2 regions of the Lysinibacillus sp. RC46 genome follow, and region 2 is predicted to be linked to the other one. Evidence: riboswitches for the same ligand, from Rfam matches in the RefSeq annotation. Region 2 holds a riboswitch; the other holds the start of a gene.
What was found. A riboswitch is a leader RNA that binds a small molecule or an ion and turns the genes downstream of it on or off. The one in region 2 is predicted to bind lysine.
Positions count from the first base shown of each region.

Region 1 (7,470 bases), on a different contig from region 2:
CATTTTTCGATGTGTCGCCAGTACTTTTTGGTTGTGGTCTAGCAACGCATTCATCGCAATTAGTAGCTGCTGTAATTCTTGATTAGCCGTCGACACTAAAATCTTTTCGCTCGATTGTTCGTTAATGATTGCTTGCAGTTTTTGATGCATGTATTGAATCATAGCGTTTTGTTGTTTTTTTGCTCTCACCTGAAAAATAATAATACCTAAAAGTAACACAATCATTAGTAATAGTAATATAATCATCAGTTTATCCTTCAAATTTATAGCCGATTCCCCAAAGTGTTTTAATATATAGAGGATTGGATGGATCGTCTTCAATTTTTTCGCGTAATCTTCTTATATGTACATTAATAATATTTTCATCCCCATAGTAAGCATCATTCCAAATCAATTGATAAATTTGCTGCTTTGTAAAAACTCGATTACGATTTGTCACGAATAATTTTAAGATGCCAAATTCCTTTGATGTGAGCTTTATTTGCTGTCCATTCTTCTCAACTGAAAAATTAACAAGGTCGATCGATAATTTGTCTATCTCTACAATATTTTTCTTCTCCTCTACTTGACTGGAGTATTTTGTAGCTCTACGAATTACGGCTTTAACACGTGCCGAAAATTCCAGCATCGAAAATGGCTTGGCAATATAATCATCTGCCCCTAACCCTAATCCTAATGCTTTATCAACATCACTATCTTTGGCTGACATAATGATAATTGGAAGTGATGCTTGCTCTCGTATAATCTTTAAAACTTCTAATCCATTAAGTTTCGGTATCATAATATCCAAGATCACTAAATCAAAGGGGTTGTTTAAACAGTTTTGTAATGCTTCTTCTCCATTTACTGCAGAGGTAACAAGAAACCCCTCCATCGTTAAATAGTTTTCTACCATTTCACGAATGGCTTCGTCATCTTCTACTAGTAAAATATGCTTTTGCACTTTCATGCACCTCTTTCTAATATAAAGCAGTATATATATGACTTGTCATTACTATGATCATCACCACAAAGAGGGGTTGATTTCCGTTCCAGCTGGGCGCTTTGTTGCTGTCGCTTCGCTTTCGCACAGATAAAACATTTGTTGCTGTCGCTTCGCTTTCGCACAGATAAAACATTTGTTGCTGTCGCTTCGCTTTCGCACAGATAAAACATTTGTTGCTGTCGCTTCGCTTTCGCACAGATAAAACATTTGTTGCTGTCGCTTCGCTTTCGCACAGATAAAACATTTGTTGCTGTCGCTTCGCTTTCGCACAGATAAAACATTTGCCGCTGACGCTTCGCTTTCGCGCAGAGCAGAGCTTCCTGGGGGCGTCCGATGAGCCGCTTGGGGCAACAGATGTTTTTTGCGCGAAAGCGTAGTGCTAACGAAGCGTCAGCAGCAGGATGTTGGTCACGAAGGCGTTATCACAGGACGTGATGTTCTTAGCCTTCGTTCCTCTATTGCTAATCCCCAAGGAGTCGCCCAGCCTCCACTCCAATCAACTTATATGCATGGTATACGTTTCAACAAATGTCCTACCCAAAATTTGATGATGTGTTATTTATCTATCATTTTACCATATTAAGGTTGCGCACCAAAAGTGGGGACGATTCGAGAAACTAAAGTCCCCTTTTTATTCTCTCCAGTAATTTTATCTGAAGCCTAAAATGCAGATTTGTAACATACTGTATTGATTGGTATATTGTTAGCAATAATCAAAATAATTTAGAAAGGGCTGGAAAAATGACTTTTAGAAGGAATTACGGTTTTTTTCTATTATATTTTGTATTATTGGGTTGTTATTGTTTTATGCTAGTTCATTAAGTGAAAACAGCATTTTTGGTATTTACTTTTATTTAGGTGCTCTACTGTGGATAATGAGTGTTTATTTTGGGATATCCGGAATTCGATCAAAACAAACAGGTATTTCTAAATATTTAGGATTACTCATCATTTTGCTTATTCTTGTCATCTACGGATCGATGATTGCAATTATGGTGATACGAGGTTTTGAACCTTAAAGATTAATCGTTCACTTGAAGTATTTTGATTGTACGTCTAGAATTACAAATTTATTATTAAACTAAAAAAACTGCCCTGCAAGTCAATTTCTATGACTTACAGGACAGTTTTATTTTTTATTGTTCGACTTTTAAATCACATTGCTCTAATGGAAGCATTTTAGTTTTATGCTTGATTTTATAGCCAAGCCATAAGAATAAGAACAGTGGAATACCGATATAGGAGACAAGGACTCCATACCAGTCTATTGTATTACCCATAAAGGCATTGTAGTTTTGTCCAATAACAACAATCATACAAACCGTAAAGGCAAATAGCGGGCCGAATGGGAATAGCCTTGCTTTATACGGTAACAATTTCGGATCTAAGCCCTGTACCTCGAATGCTCGACGGAAACGGTAATGGCTAAATGCAATTCCTAGCCAAGCAATGAAGCCAGACATCCCAGAGGCATTTAGAAGCCACATATAGACTACACCATCACCAAAGAATGAAGCTAAAAATGCTAGGGAGCCTACAGCTAAAGTCGCCAGTAATGCGTAAATCGGAATACCTCGACGGCTTAGTTTAGCGAAAAATTTCGGTGCATGTCCATCTACTGCCAATTGCCAAAGCATACGAGAAGATGCGTACAGCCCTGAATTCCCTGCTGACAGCATTGCCGTTAAAATGATAGCATTCATCAATGAAGCAGCAAAGGCAATTCCTAAACGGTCGAACACCAGTGTAAATGGTGAAACAGCGATATCTTCAGATAGCAAACGTGAGTCTGTAAATGGAATCAGCAGCCCAATTGCACCGATCGCTAAAATATAGAATAAAAGAATTCTCCAGAAAACAGACTTAACAGCTTTCGGAATATTTTTACCAGGATCATCTGTTTCACCTGCTGTTATTCCAAGTAGCTCTGTCCCTTGGAACGAGAATCCAGCAGCTAAGAAAATACCAAATGTAGCAAGAAATCCACCGTGGAATGGTCCATCACTGATAAAGAAATTCGTAAAGCCTACCGGAGCGTTTCCTCCTAAAATACCAAAAATCATTAGGAAACTGATAATAATAAAAATGATGACAGTTACAACCTTTATCATGGCAAACCAATATTCACTTTCACCATAGCTTTTTACAGATAATAGATTAAACGTTAAAACGACAGCAATAAATAAAACAGTCCAAAGTGCTGATGAGCTATCTGGGAACCAATATTTCATAATTAATGAGACAGCAGAAATTTCTGCCGCAATTGTAATTGCCCAGTTGTACCAGTAGTTCCAGCCAAGCGCAAAGCCTAGAGCTGGGTCTACAAATTTTGTAGCATACGTACTAAATGAGCCCGATGATGGCATATAAGCTGCCATTTCCCCTAAGCTCGTCATTAAAAAATACACCATGATACCGATTAATGCATAGGCGAGTAGTGCACCGCCAGGGCCTGCTTGCGCAATGGCACCTCCACTAGCTAAAAACAATCCAGTACCGATTGTACCGCCTAATGAAATCATTGTAATATGACGGCTTTTTAATTCTTTTTTCAGCTTCGGTGCTTTATGACCGAGCTGATTGACTTTTATTTCACTCACGATATAGCTTCCTTCCTTTTTTAAGAGGCGAAAAAAATGCCATCACATGAACGTTGCTGTGATGGCTAAGTAAATCCTCTGTTCCTTCAAAATGATAGCTCAACACGTTGTTCAAACGTGACAGTTCTGTTCCTTTCGGAGACAGCCCCAGCATGAGGTTTTCAAGTCCCCTCACACTTCGGCAGTATTTCCTTTCAGCTAATTTCTCTAATGCTTGTCATTTCCATTAACATACTCTTAAATACCGCGACCTCTACCTCACTACAAACATGAGGCATTAAATATTAAATTTATGATGGGTATTAGTTTAACATACGACCTATGGCATTTCAATAACTCGATTAATATTCTATATTTTGTGAATTTTCCACTATTTTTATTATTGTGATAAAGTGGTATAGTGATTCAATCAAGTTTGTTCTAACAAGGGGGGATTTATCTGACTACTCATGAACATACCGATACTTATCCTAGCAGGAAAATTAACTGGAAAGGTACAACCTTATTGCTCGTTATCGGAATAATTTGTATTGCCTCGACATTACGGATGCCGCTAACAGTTGTTGGACCTATCATTTCCTTTATCCGTGAAGACCTCGGCATATCCAATATACTAGCAGGCTTTCTAACAACGATCCCATTGCTAGCATTTGCAATCATTTCACCATTCGCTCCAATTGTCGCACGTAAATTTGGACTAGAATTAACATTATTTTTATCAACTATTCTTTTAGGGGGAGGGATTGTACTACGCTCCCTTGGCACAACTAGTTTACTCGTATTTGGTACGATGCTAATTGGTATAGCCATTTCATTTGGTAATGTACTAATTCCAGGATTACTTAAATTGAAATTTCCCTTTCACGTAGGTTTACTTATGGCATTTTTCACAATGTCGATGAATTTGACGGCTGGACTCGGTGCTGGCATTAGCTATCCTGTTGCCAATTCATCACTTGGTTGGCAAGGTGCACTGGCCATTTCACTTGTTCTTGTGGTGTTAACTATTGTAATTTGGATTCCACAGTTGAAATTTAATAAGCCTGAACCGACTAATAAGACTACGAAAGAACGTACACCATTATGGAAATCACCTGTTACTTGGGCAGTAGCAGGGGCTATGGGATTTCAGTCATTATTATTCTACACAACCGCCGCTTGGATTCCTGAAATATATATATCACAAGGATTAGCTGCAGATCGCGCAGGCTGGATGTTTTCCATCATGCAATTTTCACAAGTTCCAATGGCTTTAGCTGTTCCTATTATCGCTAGTAAAATGACATCTCAACGTCCTCTCGTATTAATGTTTACAGTATTTTACTTAGTTGGCTTTATCGGAGTAGTCATGGAATGGACGACCCTCGCTGTACTGTGGATGGTGCTACTAGGCTTAGCCGGAGGCGCTTCATTCGCATTAGCGATGATGTTCTTTACACTACGTACCCGTACAGCTTTTGAGGCAGCTGATTTATCAGGATTTGCGCAATCACTAGGATATTTATTAGCCGCAATCGGTCCAATCTTATTTGGTTATTTACATGATTTATTCGGTGGTTGGAATATCACCGGCTGGTTATTTGTTGTCGTAACATTTATTCTCTTTATATGTTCATTTAGGGCTTCTAAAAATGAATATGTGAATTAAAAAGGGCGGCTCATGATTAAATTATGCCTCGGCATAATTGATCATGGGTCGCTTTGTATTTGCACAATCTTAAAGTGTGCTGCCTTTCTCTACTAATAAGGTGGTTTCTGATAAAAGTAATTTGGTGTATTGTAAACATTAACATAAGGTTTATGGAAAATATGAGTCGTAGCTGGTGAGAGAGGTGGAATCAACCACGTCCAATTGCCAGTAACCTTTCGATCCGCTGCTGCTTCTGTTTCCTCAAACAATTTAAATTGCTGTGCAGCTGTATGATGATCTACTATGCTGACACCGTCTTCTTTAAAGGAATGCAGAACGGCAATATTCAGCTCAACTAATGCGCGATCACGCCATAGAGAAGCCTGTTTAGTTGTATCAAGATTGAAAATTTCTGCTATAGCGGGCAACATATTGTAACGCTCATGATCTGCTAAATTACGTGCTCCAATTTCTGTACCCATATACCAACCATTGAATGGGGCCGCCTCAAAATCAATACCTGCCATTTGAAAGCGCATGCTTGAAATAATCGGCACTGCATACCATTTTAATCCTAGCTTCTCTACTTGAGCAGATTCCGGATGACGAATAGGTACCTCTAGTACATATTCGTCAGGGATAGTAACCACTTGTGGTTCCCTTCCATCCACCTGTACAACGAGTGGAAGCACGTCAAATGCTGTTCTCTTACCTTGCCAGCCGAGTGACTCACATACTTTTGTAAACTCAACAGAATGCAGATCACCAACGATTCCAGATTCCGTTTCATAGCCAGCATAACGGATTAGCTGATGATTCCATATACGTACACGCCCCGGTGCAAAAATCGTTATTGTTGGACGAATCTTTCCATCATTTGTTGCATATTGAATATGTTCAAGCAATGCGTTGAAAATATCCTCTTCTTTTGAAATATCACGGGCATCAACAACATTCAGCGATTGCCAAAACAATCGACCAATACACTTATTACTATTGCGCCATGCTACTCGCGCACCAAAGATTAATTCTTCCGTTGTCGGTATATATTCGCCTGCTATTTTAATTTGCTGTAATTTATTGTCTAGCCATGTTTTTGATTCATTTTGTTCTACTTGATAAAGTTCTAAAAACCGCTGTACTTCATGTAAATTCATATTGAATTCCTCCATCTCCCCTCATATTAGAGGAATGGAACTATAATCACCACGATAAAATCTGCCAGAAAACATACATATTTTATATATGAAATACTTTGTTCAATATTTTATAGCATCTCTCTTTTATTTTTCTAAAACTAAAGTTATTTATGGATTATGATGCCCATTTTGAGTAGACATTATTAAAATTAGGGGAAATTACAGAGGGAATAACTGTTGAGCATGGATTTGCCGCTTTTTTACGCTGATCCCCTTTCGTACGAAGTCACGGTTGACCAGACCTGATTTCATTGTACGGCTGGGTTTTTTTCTTGTCCATAGCTAGAAGCTCTTTAGAACCCCTCGCATAGCAAGGGGTTTTCAAAAGATACAAAAAAAAAGCATGTCGCACTAATGTGCAACATGCTTGATGACCCGTACGGGATTCGAACCCGTGTTACCGCCGTGAAAGGGCGGTGTCTTAACCACTTGACCAACGGGCCGTGGCTCCGAAGGCAGGACTCGAACCTGCGACAACCTGATTAACAGTCAGGTGCTACTACCAACTGAGCTACTTCGGAATAATGGTGGGCCTAAATGGACTCGAACCATCGACCTCACGCTTATCAGGCGTGCGCTCTAACCAGCTGAGCTATAGGCCCATTATTTTGGAGCGGGTGATGAGAATCGAACTCACGACATCAGCTTGGAAGGCTGAGGTTTTACCATTAAACTACACCCGCAGATGGTGGGTCAGGACGGAATCGAACCGCCGACACTTAGAGCTTCAATCTAATGCTCTACCAACTGAGCTACTGACCCGAAAAAATATGGAGGAGGTAGAGGGATTCGAACCCCCGCGCGGTGTTACCCGCCTGTCGGTTTTCAAGACCGATCCCTTCAGCCAGACTTGGGTATACCTCCGAAATATATAAATGGTGGAGCCTAGCGGGATCGAACCGCTGACCTCCTGCGTGCAAGGCAGGCGCTCTCCCAGCTGAGCTAAGGCCCCATGTTAGGAAAGATGGTCGGAATGACAGGATTCGAACCTACGACCCCTTGGTCCCAAACCAAGTGCTCTACCAAGCTGAGCTACATTCCGATACTATTAGGCTT
Region 1 is NZ_JBGCCF010000021.1:735-8,204, reverse strand. Features, by position in the region: gene ABH966_RS18010 (sensor histidine kinase) at 1-246, opposite strand, end outside; gene ABH966_RS18005 (response regulator transcription factor) at 251-943, opposite strand; gene ABH966_RS18000 (hypothetical protein) at 1,347-1,568, shown strand; gene ABH966_RS17995 (amino acid permease) at 2,122-3,585, opposite strand; lysine riboswitch at 3,673-3,849, opposite strand; gene ABH966_RS17990 (CynX/NimT family MFS transporter) at 4,025-5,233, shown strand; gene ABH966_RS17985 (nitric oxide synthase oxygenase) at 5,326-6,372, opposite strand; tRNA gene ABH966_RS17980 (tRNA-Glu) at 6,786-6,857, opposite strand; tRNA gene ABH966_RS17975 (tRNA-Asn) at 6,859-6,935, opposite strand; tRNA gene ABH966_RS17970 (tRNA-Ile) at 6,940-7,016, opposite strand; tRNA gene ABH966_RS17965 (tRNA-Gly) at 7,024-7,097, opposite strand; tRNA gene ABH966_RS17960 (tRNA-Phe) at 7,101-7,176, opposite strand; tRNA gene ABH966_RS17955 (tRNA-Ser) at 7,186-7,278, opposite strand; tRNA gene ABH966_RS17950 (tRNA-Ala) at 7,291-7,366, opposite strand; tRNA gene ABH966_RS17945 (tRNA-Pro) at 7,380-7,456, opposite strand.
Region 1: another riboswitch for lysine. It lies ahead of ABH966_RS17995 (amino acid permease); the one in region 2 lies ahead of ABH966_RS02890 (aspartate kinase).

Region 2 (7,470 bases):
TGCGGCCATTTTTATTCAGTATTGGTTGCCAGATTATCCAATTTGGATACTTGCATTATCTGTTTCGGTGTTAGTTACAGCCATTAACTTGTTATCGGTGAAAGTTTTTGCTGAAACTGAATATTGGCTGGCGTTAATTAAAATTACCGTTATTGTGGTGTTCATCATAGCGGGATTAATTTTATTGCTTGTTACTTTTGGTAATCATACAGCTGTTGGTTTTTCAAATTTAACGGAGCATGGTGGTTTCTTCCCGAACGGATCAATGGGGTTGATTGCTGCAATGCTTGTAGTTATTTATTCTTATGGTGGTACTGAAATTATTGGTATTACATTAGCGGAAACGAAAAATCCAGAGAAAGTAGTGCCAAAAGCTGTTCGCAGTACATTAGTACGTATCGTGACTTTTTATTTAATTCCTTTCTTTATTATCGTTAGTTTGATTCCTTGGAATGAAGTAAACGGGGTGCCAGAAAGTCCGTTTGTAATGGTTTTTAAAATGATTGGGATCCCTGGTGCTGACCATATTATGAACGCTGTTGTTCTACTTGCTATTATTTCATCAATGAACTCGGGACTTTATGGTTCATCACGTGTTCTGTATACACAAGCTGTGGACGGGCGTGTACCTAAAATCTTTGCCCATTTATCAAAAAGAAAAGTTCCGGTATATGCCATATTAGCGTGTACGTTAGCTTTATATATGGCTGTAATATTTTCTTTATTTGCGGGAAGCAAAACTTTTGATTTCCTAATGGGTTCGCTTGGATATACCGTGTTATTTATTTGGTTAATTATTGCGATTGCACATCTGAAATCGCGTAAAAAACAGCCGGAAAAAACAAGTACCTATGCAGTAAAATTGTTCCCTTATACAACTTGGATCGCTATTATTGCGTTAAGTGCAATTCTGATTGGTATTATTTTCACAACATCTATTATCGTAACAGGTATTACATTAGCTATTTATCTCTTTATTACGCTAACTTATGTCTTTAAAGGTCGTTTTCAAGAAAATGAGGCTAAATAACAAATCAACTTAATGCCTTTTTCGACCTTATTTTTCATAATTTTTGCATACTAGGCAGATTGTTCGCTCAAGAGAATTTATCCATGCTATACTACAAACATAGTAAGTTTAAGGAGGATTTCAAATGGCAATTGTACATGCAACAGATGCAACTTTCCAAGACGATATTAAAGAAGGTTTAGTACTAGTAGACTTTTGGGCTGCTTGGTGCGGACCATGTAAAATGATTGGACCAGTTCTTGAAGAAATGGATGCTGCAGGTAGTGCGGCTAAAATTGTAAAAGTAGATGTAGATAACAACCAAGGTACTGCAGCGCAATACCAAATTATGTCTATCCCATCATTACTATTATTCAAAGACGGTGAATTAGTAGACAAAACTGTTGGTTTCCAACCAAAAGAAGCGTTAGAAGCATTTATCGCAAAACATGCTTAATTTGTAAGAAAAAATGAGTCAAGCCATCAATATGATGTGCTTGGCTTTTTTTCGTTATATAATATAGAGAAAAAGCGAACGTTATATTTGAGAATAGACAAATCTTTATTTGCTTTTTTAGAAAAAGGGGGCAGGTAGGCGATGAATGATTTAATTAAACGAAAGCTTGAAATTTTACCAGATCAGCCTGGCTGCTATTTGATGAAAGATCGACAAGGAACCATTATTTATGTCGGGAAAGCAAAAGTGCTGAAAAATCGAGTACGCTCGTATTTTACTGGTACGCATGAAGGGAAAACACAGAGACTTGTAAGCGAAATAGAAGACTTCGAGTACATTGTGACATCCTCCAATATTGAAGCTTTAATTTTAGAGCTTAATCTTATAAAACTACATGATCCGAAGTACAATATTATGCTAACGGATGATAAAACGTATCCGTATTTAAAAATTACAAATGAGAAACATCCACGTCTTATTACAACACGAAAAGTGAAAAAGGATAAGGCGAAATATTTTGGGCCATATCCGAATGCGTATGCAGCAAGTGAGACAAAAAAGCTGCTAGATCGTTTGTATCCTCTGCGAAAATGTGTACAACTCCCTACCAAGGTTTGCTTGTATTATCACATGGGGCAATGTCTAGCCCCTTGCGTGAAGGATATTGAAGCTGAAACTTACCACGATATGATTGAGGATATGACAAAATTTTTAAATGGTGGGGTTGAGGAAGTCAAAAAGGAGCTAGAAGTAAAAATGCTAGCGGCCGCAGAAAATTTAGAGTTTGAGCGTGCAAAGGAATTTCGCGATCAAATTGCACATATCGATACAGTCATGCAAAAGCAAAAAATCGTATCAAGTGATACAACGAATCGTGATGTATTTGGCTATGCCGTCGAGAAGGGTTGGATGTGTGTTCAAGTTTTCTTTGTTCGTCAAGGAAAGCTTATAGAGCGAGATGTCTCGATTTTCCCGGTTTATCAAGAGGCAGAAGAGGAATTTTTAACGTTTGTTGGACGATTTTACGAGAAGCTAGAGCACATTAAACCTAAGGAGATTTTTATCCCACGATCTATTGATGCAGATATTTTAACGGAATTACTAGAAGTTAAGGTACTGACACCAAAACGTGGGCAAAAAAAAGAGCTAGTTGAATTAGCGACGAAAAATGCTGAAATTGCTGTAGCAGCGAAGTTCCAGCTTATTGAACGTCAGGAAGAGCGCACAATAGGAGCATGTGAGGCGCTCGGTGAAGCGATGGGCATTTCTACGCCGTTACGGATTGAAGCCTTCGATAATAGTCATATGCATGGGACAGATGCTGTATCTGCAATGGTTGTATTTATCGATGGAAAACCTGCGAAGAAGGAGTATCGAAAATACAAAACACGTACCGCCGCCAAGCACGATGATTACGGGGCAATGCAGGAAGTAATACGTCGTCGATACACACGTGTATTAAAAGATGGTCTACCTTTACCGGATTTAGTACTAATAGATGGTGGGAAGGGACAAATGGAAGTCGCGCGTGAAGTATTAGAGGATGAGCTCGGCCTTGTCATTCCAATTGCCGGATTAGCAAAAGATGAAAAGCATAATACTTCACAGCTTCTATTTGGTGATCCACCAGAAGTTATTGCGTTAAAACGTACAAGTGATGGATTCTACTTATTACAACGAATTCAGGATGAAGTACACCGCTTTGCTATAACCTTCTTACGACAGCAGCATGAGAAACACGCTATACAATCTGTCCTCGATAATATAGAGGGAATTGGTCCAAAGCGAAAACAACAATTACTCAAGCATTTTGGTTCTGTCAAAAAAATTCGTGAGGCAAGTATGCAGGCATTACAAGAAGCAGGGATGCCTGCTAATCTTGCTAGCAATATTCATGCTTATTTTCATTCAGCAGAAGACTCTCACCTCTAAAGGTAGTGAGATGAATGCAGATGGAATTCCTTTTCAGTGGGTGTACAAACACCTACTGAATGAAAATAAAGCCTTCGGACGCATTGTTTATCTGTGCGAAAGCGAAGCGTCAGCGGCAAATGTCTTCTGCGCGAAAGCGAAGCGTCAGCGGCAATTACGCCAAGGCGAAATTGATTTTCGACAAGACACATTGTCAAAGGATTAGACGTATGCTAAGGTTGTATATAACATTGCTCTTCAATAAAGCGATGTTATATACGGCGCCTTAGTTTTTTTAGTAGTTTCTACTTATTGAATTGGAAATTTCTTCACTAAGGTTCAATTAAATACGATCACTATTTAGTGATGATAGAGGTGCAAGGTTCAAGAGTAGTACATGCGAGGACGAACAAGTCCAGTGAAAATGTATGAAAGGGGAACTTGCCGAAGTGGAGCATCGTTGTTTCCGATGCTGTGCTGGTTTTACATTTAAGAGATGTAAGACTGTCGATTCTAAACGTTTCGGAGAGCTATCACACATGCGCAAGTTACTTTATTGTACATGTTATAGGCAGCTTTCACGTTATGTGAGGAGCTGCCTTTTTAGTTTTCCGAAACAACATTTTTTCAAGTCTGTTACTTTTACCTAAGAGGTGAAGGGGTGCTATTTGCTTTTGTGGTGTTATTTTGTGAAAAGCTGCAAAAGCATAGCTACTTTATAATCAGTAAAATGATTGAATACGAAGGAGAATGATAAAGATGGCGAGAGTTGTGATGAAATTTGGTGGTGCTGCATTAGCATCAACAGAGCACATTCAAAATGTTGCGCAAAAGGCGATTGCAGAAAAGGAAAGAGGTTTTGATGTTGTCGTTGTCACTACAGCTATGAGGAGTATATCTAAAGGATTAACAAAGATGGTTCGTGATTTATCAGACAATGCATCTAAGCGTGAACTAGACGCATTACTTTCAACAAGCTCACAACTTACTAGTACATTAGTGGCAATTGCTTTACAGGAGGAAGGATATGATGCTGTGTCATTAACGGGCTGGCAGGCAGGCATTGAAACTGATGCTATGTATAGCAATGCCCGTATTGATGGGATGGATGCTAGACGAATAGAAGAGCATTTTGTACAGGGGAAAATCGTAGTCGTTGCTGGGGAACAGGGTATCGATAATTTACGGAATATTACGACGTTAGGTAAAGGTGGGGCGGAAACGACAGCTATAGCCATTGCAGCAAAATTGAAGGCGAAGCGGGTAGATATTTACACGAATGTGGATGGAGTCTATACAGCTGATCCAAGTCATGTTGCTGGGGCACAAAAGCTAAAAGAAATTTCCTATGATGAGATGCTAGAGCTATCAAACTTAGGGTCACAAATTTTACACCCGCGAGCTGTAGAGTTAGCAAAGAAGTTTCAAATCCCGGTTATCATTAGGTCGAGCGAAATAGATACAGTAGGTACTTTATTGAAGGAGGAAGTTGAAATGGAAAAAAATTTAATTGTACGAGGTGTTGCCTATGAGTCAGACGTTATTCGCTTAACGATTGGTTATGATGCTTATTCTAATGCTTCGTTAGCAGATATGTTCACAATACTTGCGGAAAATCGTATAAACGTCGATATAATCGTACAAGCAATAATTGATGGCTTAAAGCCGACTGTATCATTTACCATTTTAAAAGAGGAGTTCGCTGAAGCATTACGTGTACTAGAAGATAGTAAAGTATCACTAGGATTTAGTTTTGCTGATTTTGAAATTGGTTTAGCGAAAGTTTCCATTATTGGATCTGGTATGGCATCTAATCCAGGGGTGGCTGCCCGAATGTTTGATCGTCTACGCCGTGAAGATATCCCTGTAAAAATGGTAAGTACTTCTGAAATAAAAGTGTCTGTCGTTGTACCTCAGGACGAAATGATTCGTGCAGCAAATGCATTACATGATGAATTTAATTTATTTCAGGAAATGTCTTTTGTACAGAAAGTGTAGCGACAACTGAGTGATCAACTTCGTGCCGCTGACGCTACGCTTTCGCGCAAAAAACATTTGTTGGCCTAATGCCTTCGGACGCAATTTAAAAGAGTCAAAGATGGATAGAGCACCCAAAGTCAAATTCGTGGATAGAGCCACCAAAATCGTGGATAGAGCACCCAAAATCGTAGATAGAACCACCAAAGTCGTGGATAGAGCACTCAAATTCATGGATAGAGCCACCAAAATCGTGGATAGAACAGCCAAAGCGACGGAAAGAAGGGCATAATTGATTTTAGAACAAGCGCTTTTCATATAATGTTGAAGAGGATGTGTCAGTAAAAGGCACATCCTTTTTTGTTCACATCAATTTAATACTTTATCTAATTCTATTGTTATATAATAAAATATGACATGTTTTACCAAAGGGAAGGTGGAAGTTTGTATGGGGTTATTTGGTTTATTTCAAAAGTCAATGGATGAAAGCGTTGAGAAGCACAACGATTTAGAAATACAAATATTAAAAAAGCGAATTTTGGAATTGGAACTTGAGCAGGAAAGTATTGATGTGAAAAATGCGATTTTAGACTTTGTACTAGCGCATATGGAGTTAATTAATTTTCAAACGGCTTTAAAGGTTCAAAATGTCTCTACGAGTGTAGGGGATATTTCAGCAATGAGTGAAGAAATGTCGTCAAATACAGAGGAGGTGCTTGCGGTTGAGCAAAATGTTAATGCAAACATTCAAGAAATAAAACAGCATTCATTACTACTTGTAGAAGAAATGGAATCATCCATTTCAAAAGGTGAAATGGTTCAGGAGCTGTTGACCAAAGGAGCAAATTCAACAGAGCAACTGAATGATGAAATGACTAAAATGGATGATATCAGTAAAGGTGTAACCGGGATTGCCGATCAAACGCAACTACTATCTTTAAATGCCTCTATTGAAGCCGCACGTGCTGGTGAGCATGGAAAAGGCTTTAATGTTGTCGCGATGGAGGTAGGGAATTTAGCCAACAGCTCGAAAGGTTCATTGCAAGAAATGACAAAGATTCGCTCAGTCATTGATAAGAAATTACATAATACAATAACAAATATTAAAGAAGTCGAACATTATTTAACTGACTTTATAAGTGTCATGAAGGACAATATTGCTAATCTGACTGTAACAAGTAGAAATATTGAAGAAGCAGCACATGGTATTCATCAAATAACAGTTGCATCAGAAGAAAATGTAATAGCTGTAGGTCGTTTAGCGGAAACGACGACGGAATTATCACATTCTAGTGACTTCTCGAATATAATACAAAATCAAGTATCTGAAATGTTAAAAGCTATTGCACCGACAATCAGAAAACCATCAGAGCAAACGGTAGTTAGCCAATTGGCAGCAAGGTTAATGGATCATGCTAGCTTTTTACGAAATGCTATTCAAAAGGCTGGTCAGAAAGAAACGATAAAAACGTATCATCAATGTATGTTTGGAAAATGGTATTACGGACATTTTGAGGAATATCAGAACTTACCAGAATATCGTCATATTGAACAACCACATGAATTAGTACATATGGCCGCACAAAAATTAGTGAATGAACTGTCAATTAATAACATAGAAGAAATGATTCAACACTCACTTAATATTTTGGAGGCATTTATTGGGTTAATAGATGTACTTTTAAAAGAAAGACGTGCACAACTATAAATTAGAAAAATGATTCGTAAACATAAACGAGGGGGTGATTTCCGTTCTGGCTAGGCGCTTTGTAGCTGTCGCTTTGCTTTTCGCTACAGAAAACATTTGTTGCTGACGCTTCGCTTTCGCGCAGAGCAGAGCTTCCTGGGGGCGTCCGATGAGCCGCTTCACTCGCTATGCTCGCTCCAGGGTCTCGGGCCAACACGATGTTGGTTACGAAGGCGTTATCACAGGACGTGATGTTCTTAGCCTTCGTTCCTCTATTGCTGATCCCCAAGGAGTCGCCCAGCCTCCACTCCAATCAGCCAATTCACATGACATACGCTTTAGCAACATGTCATCCCTAAACTCATCATCATAACGAGGGGGTGATTTCTGTTCCATCACGACGCTTTACTGGGGGCGTCCAATGGAGCT
Region 2 is NZ_JBGCCF010000002.1:201,375-208,844, reverse strand. Features, by position in the region: gene ABH966_RS02910 (amino acid permease) at 1-1,030, shown strand, start outside; gene trxA (thioredoxin) at 1,155-1,466, shown strand; gene uvrC (excinuclease ABC subunit UvrC) at 1,608-3,398, shown strand; gene ABH966_RS02895 (hypothetical protein) at 3,409-3,603, shown strand; lysine riboswitch at 3,740-3,918, shown strand; gene ABH966_RS02890 (aspartate kinase) at 4,137-5,375, shown strand; gene ABH966_RS02885 (methyl-accepting chemotaxis protein) at 5,803-7,062, shown strand.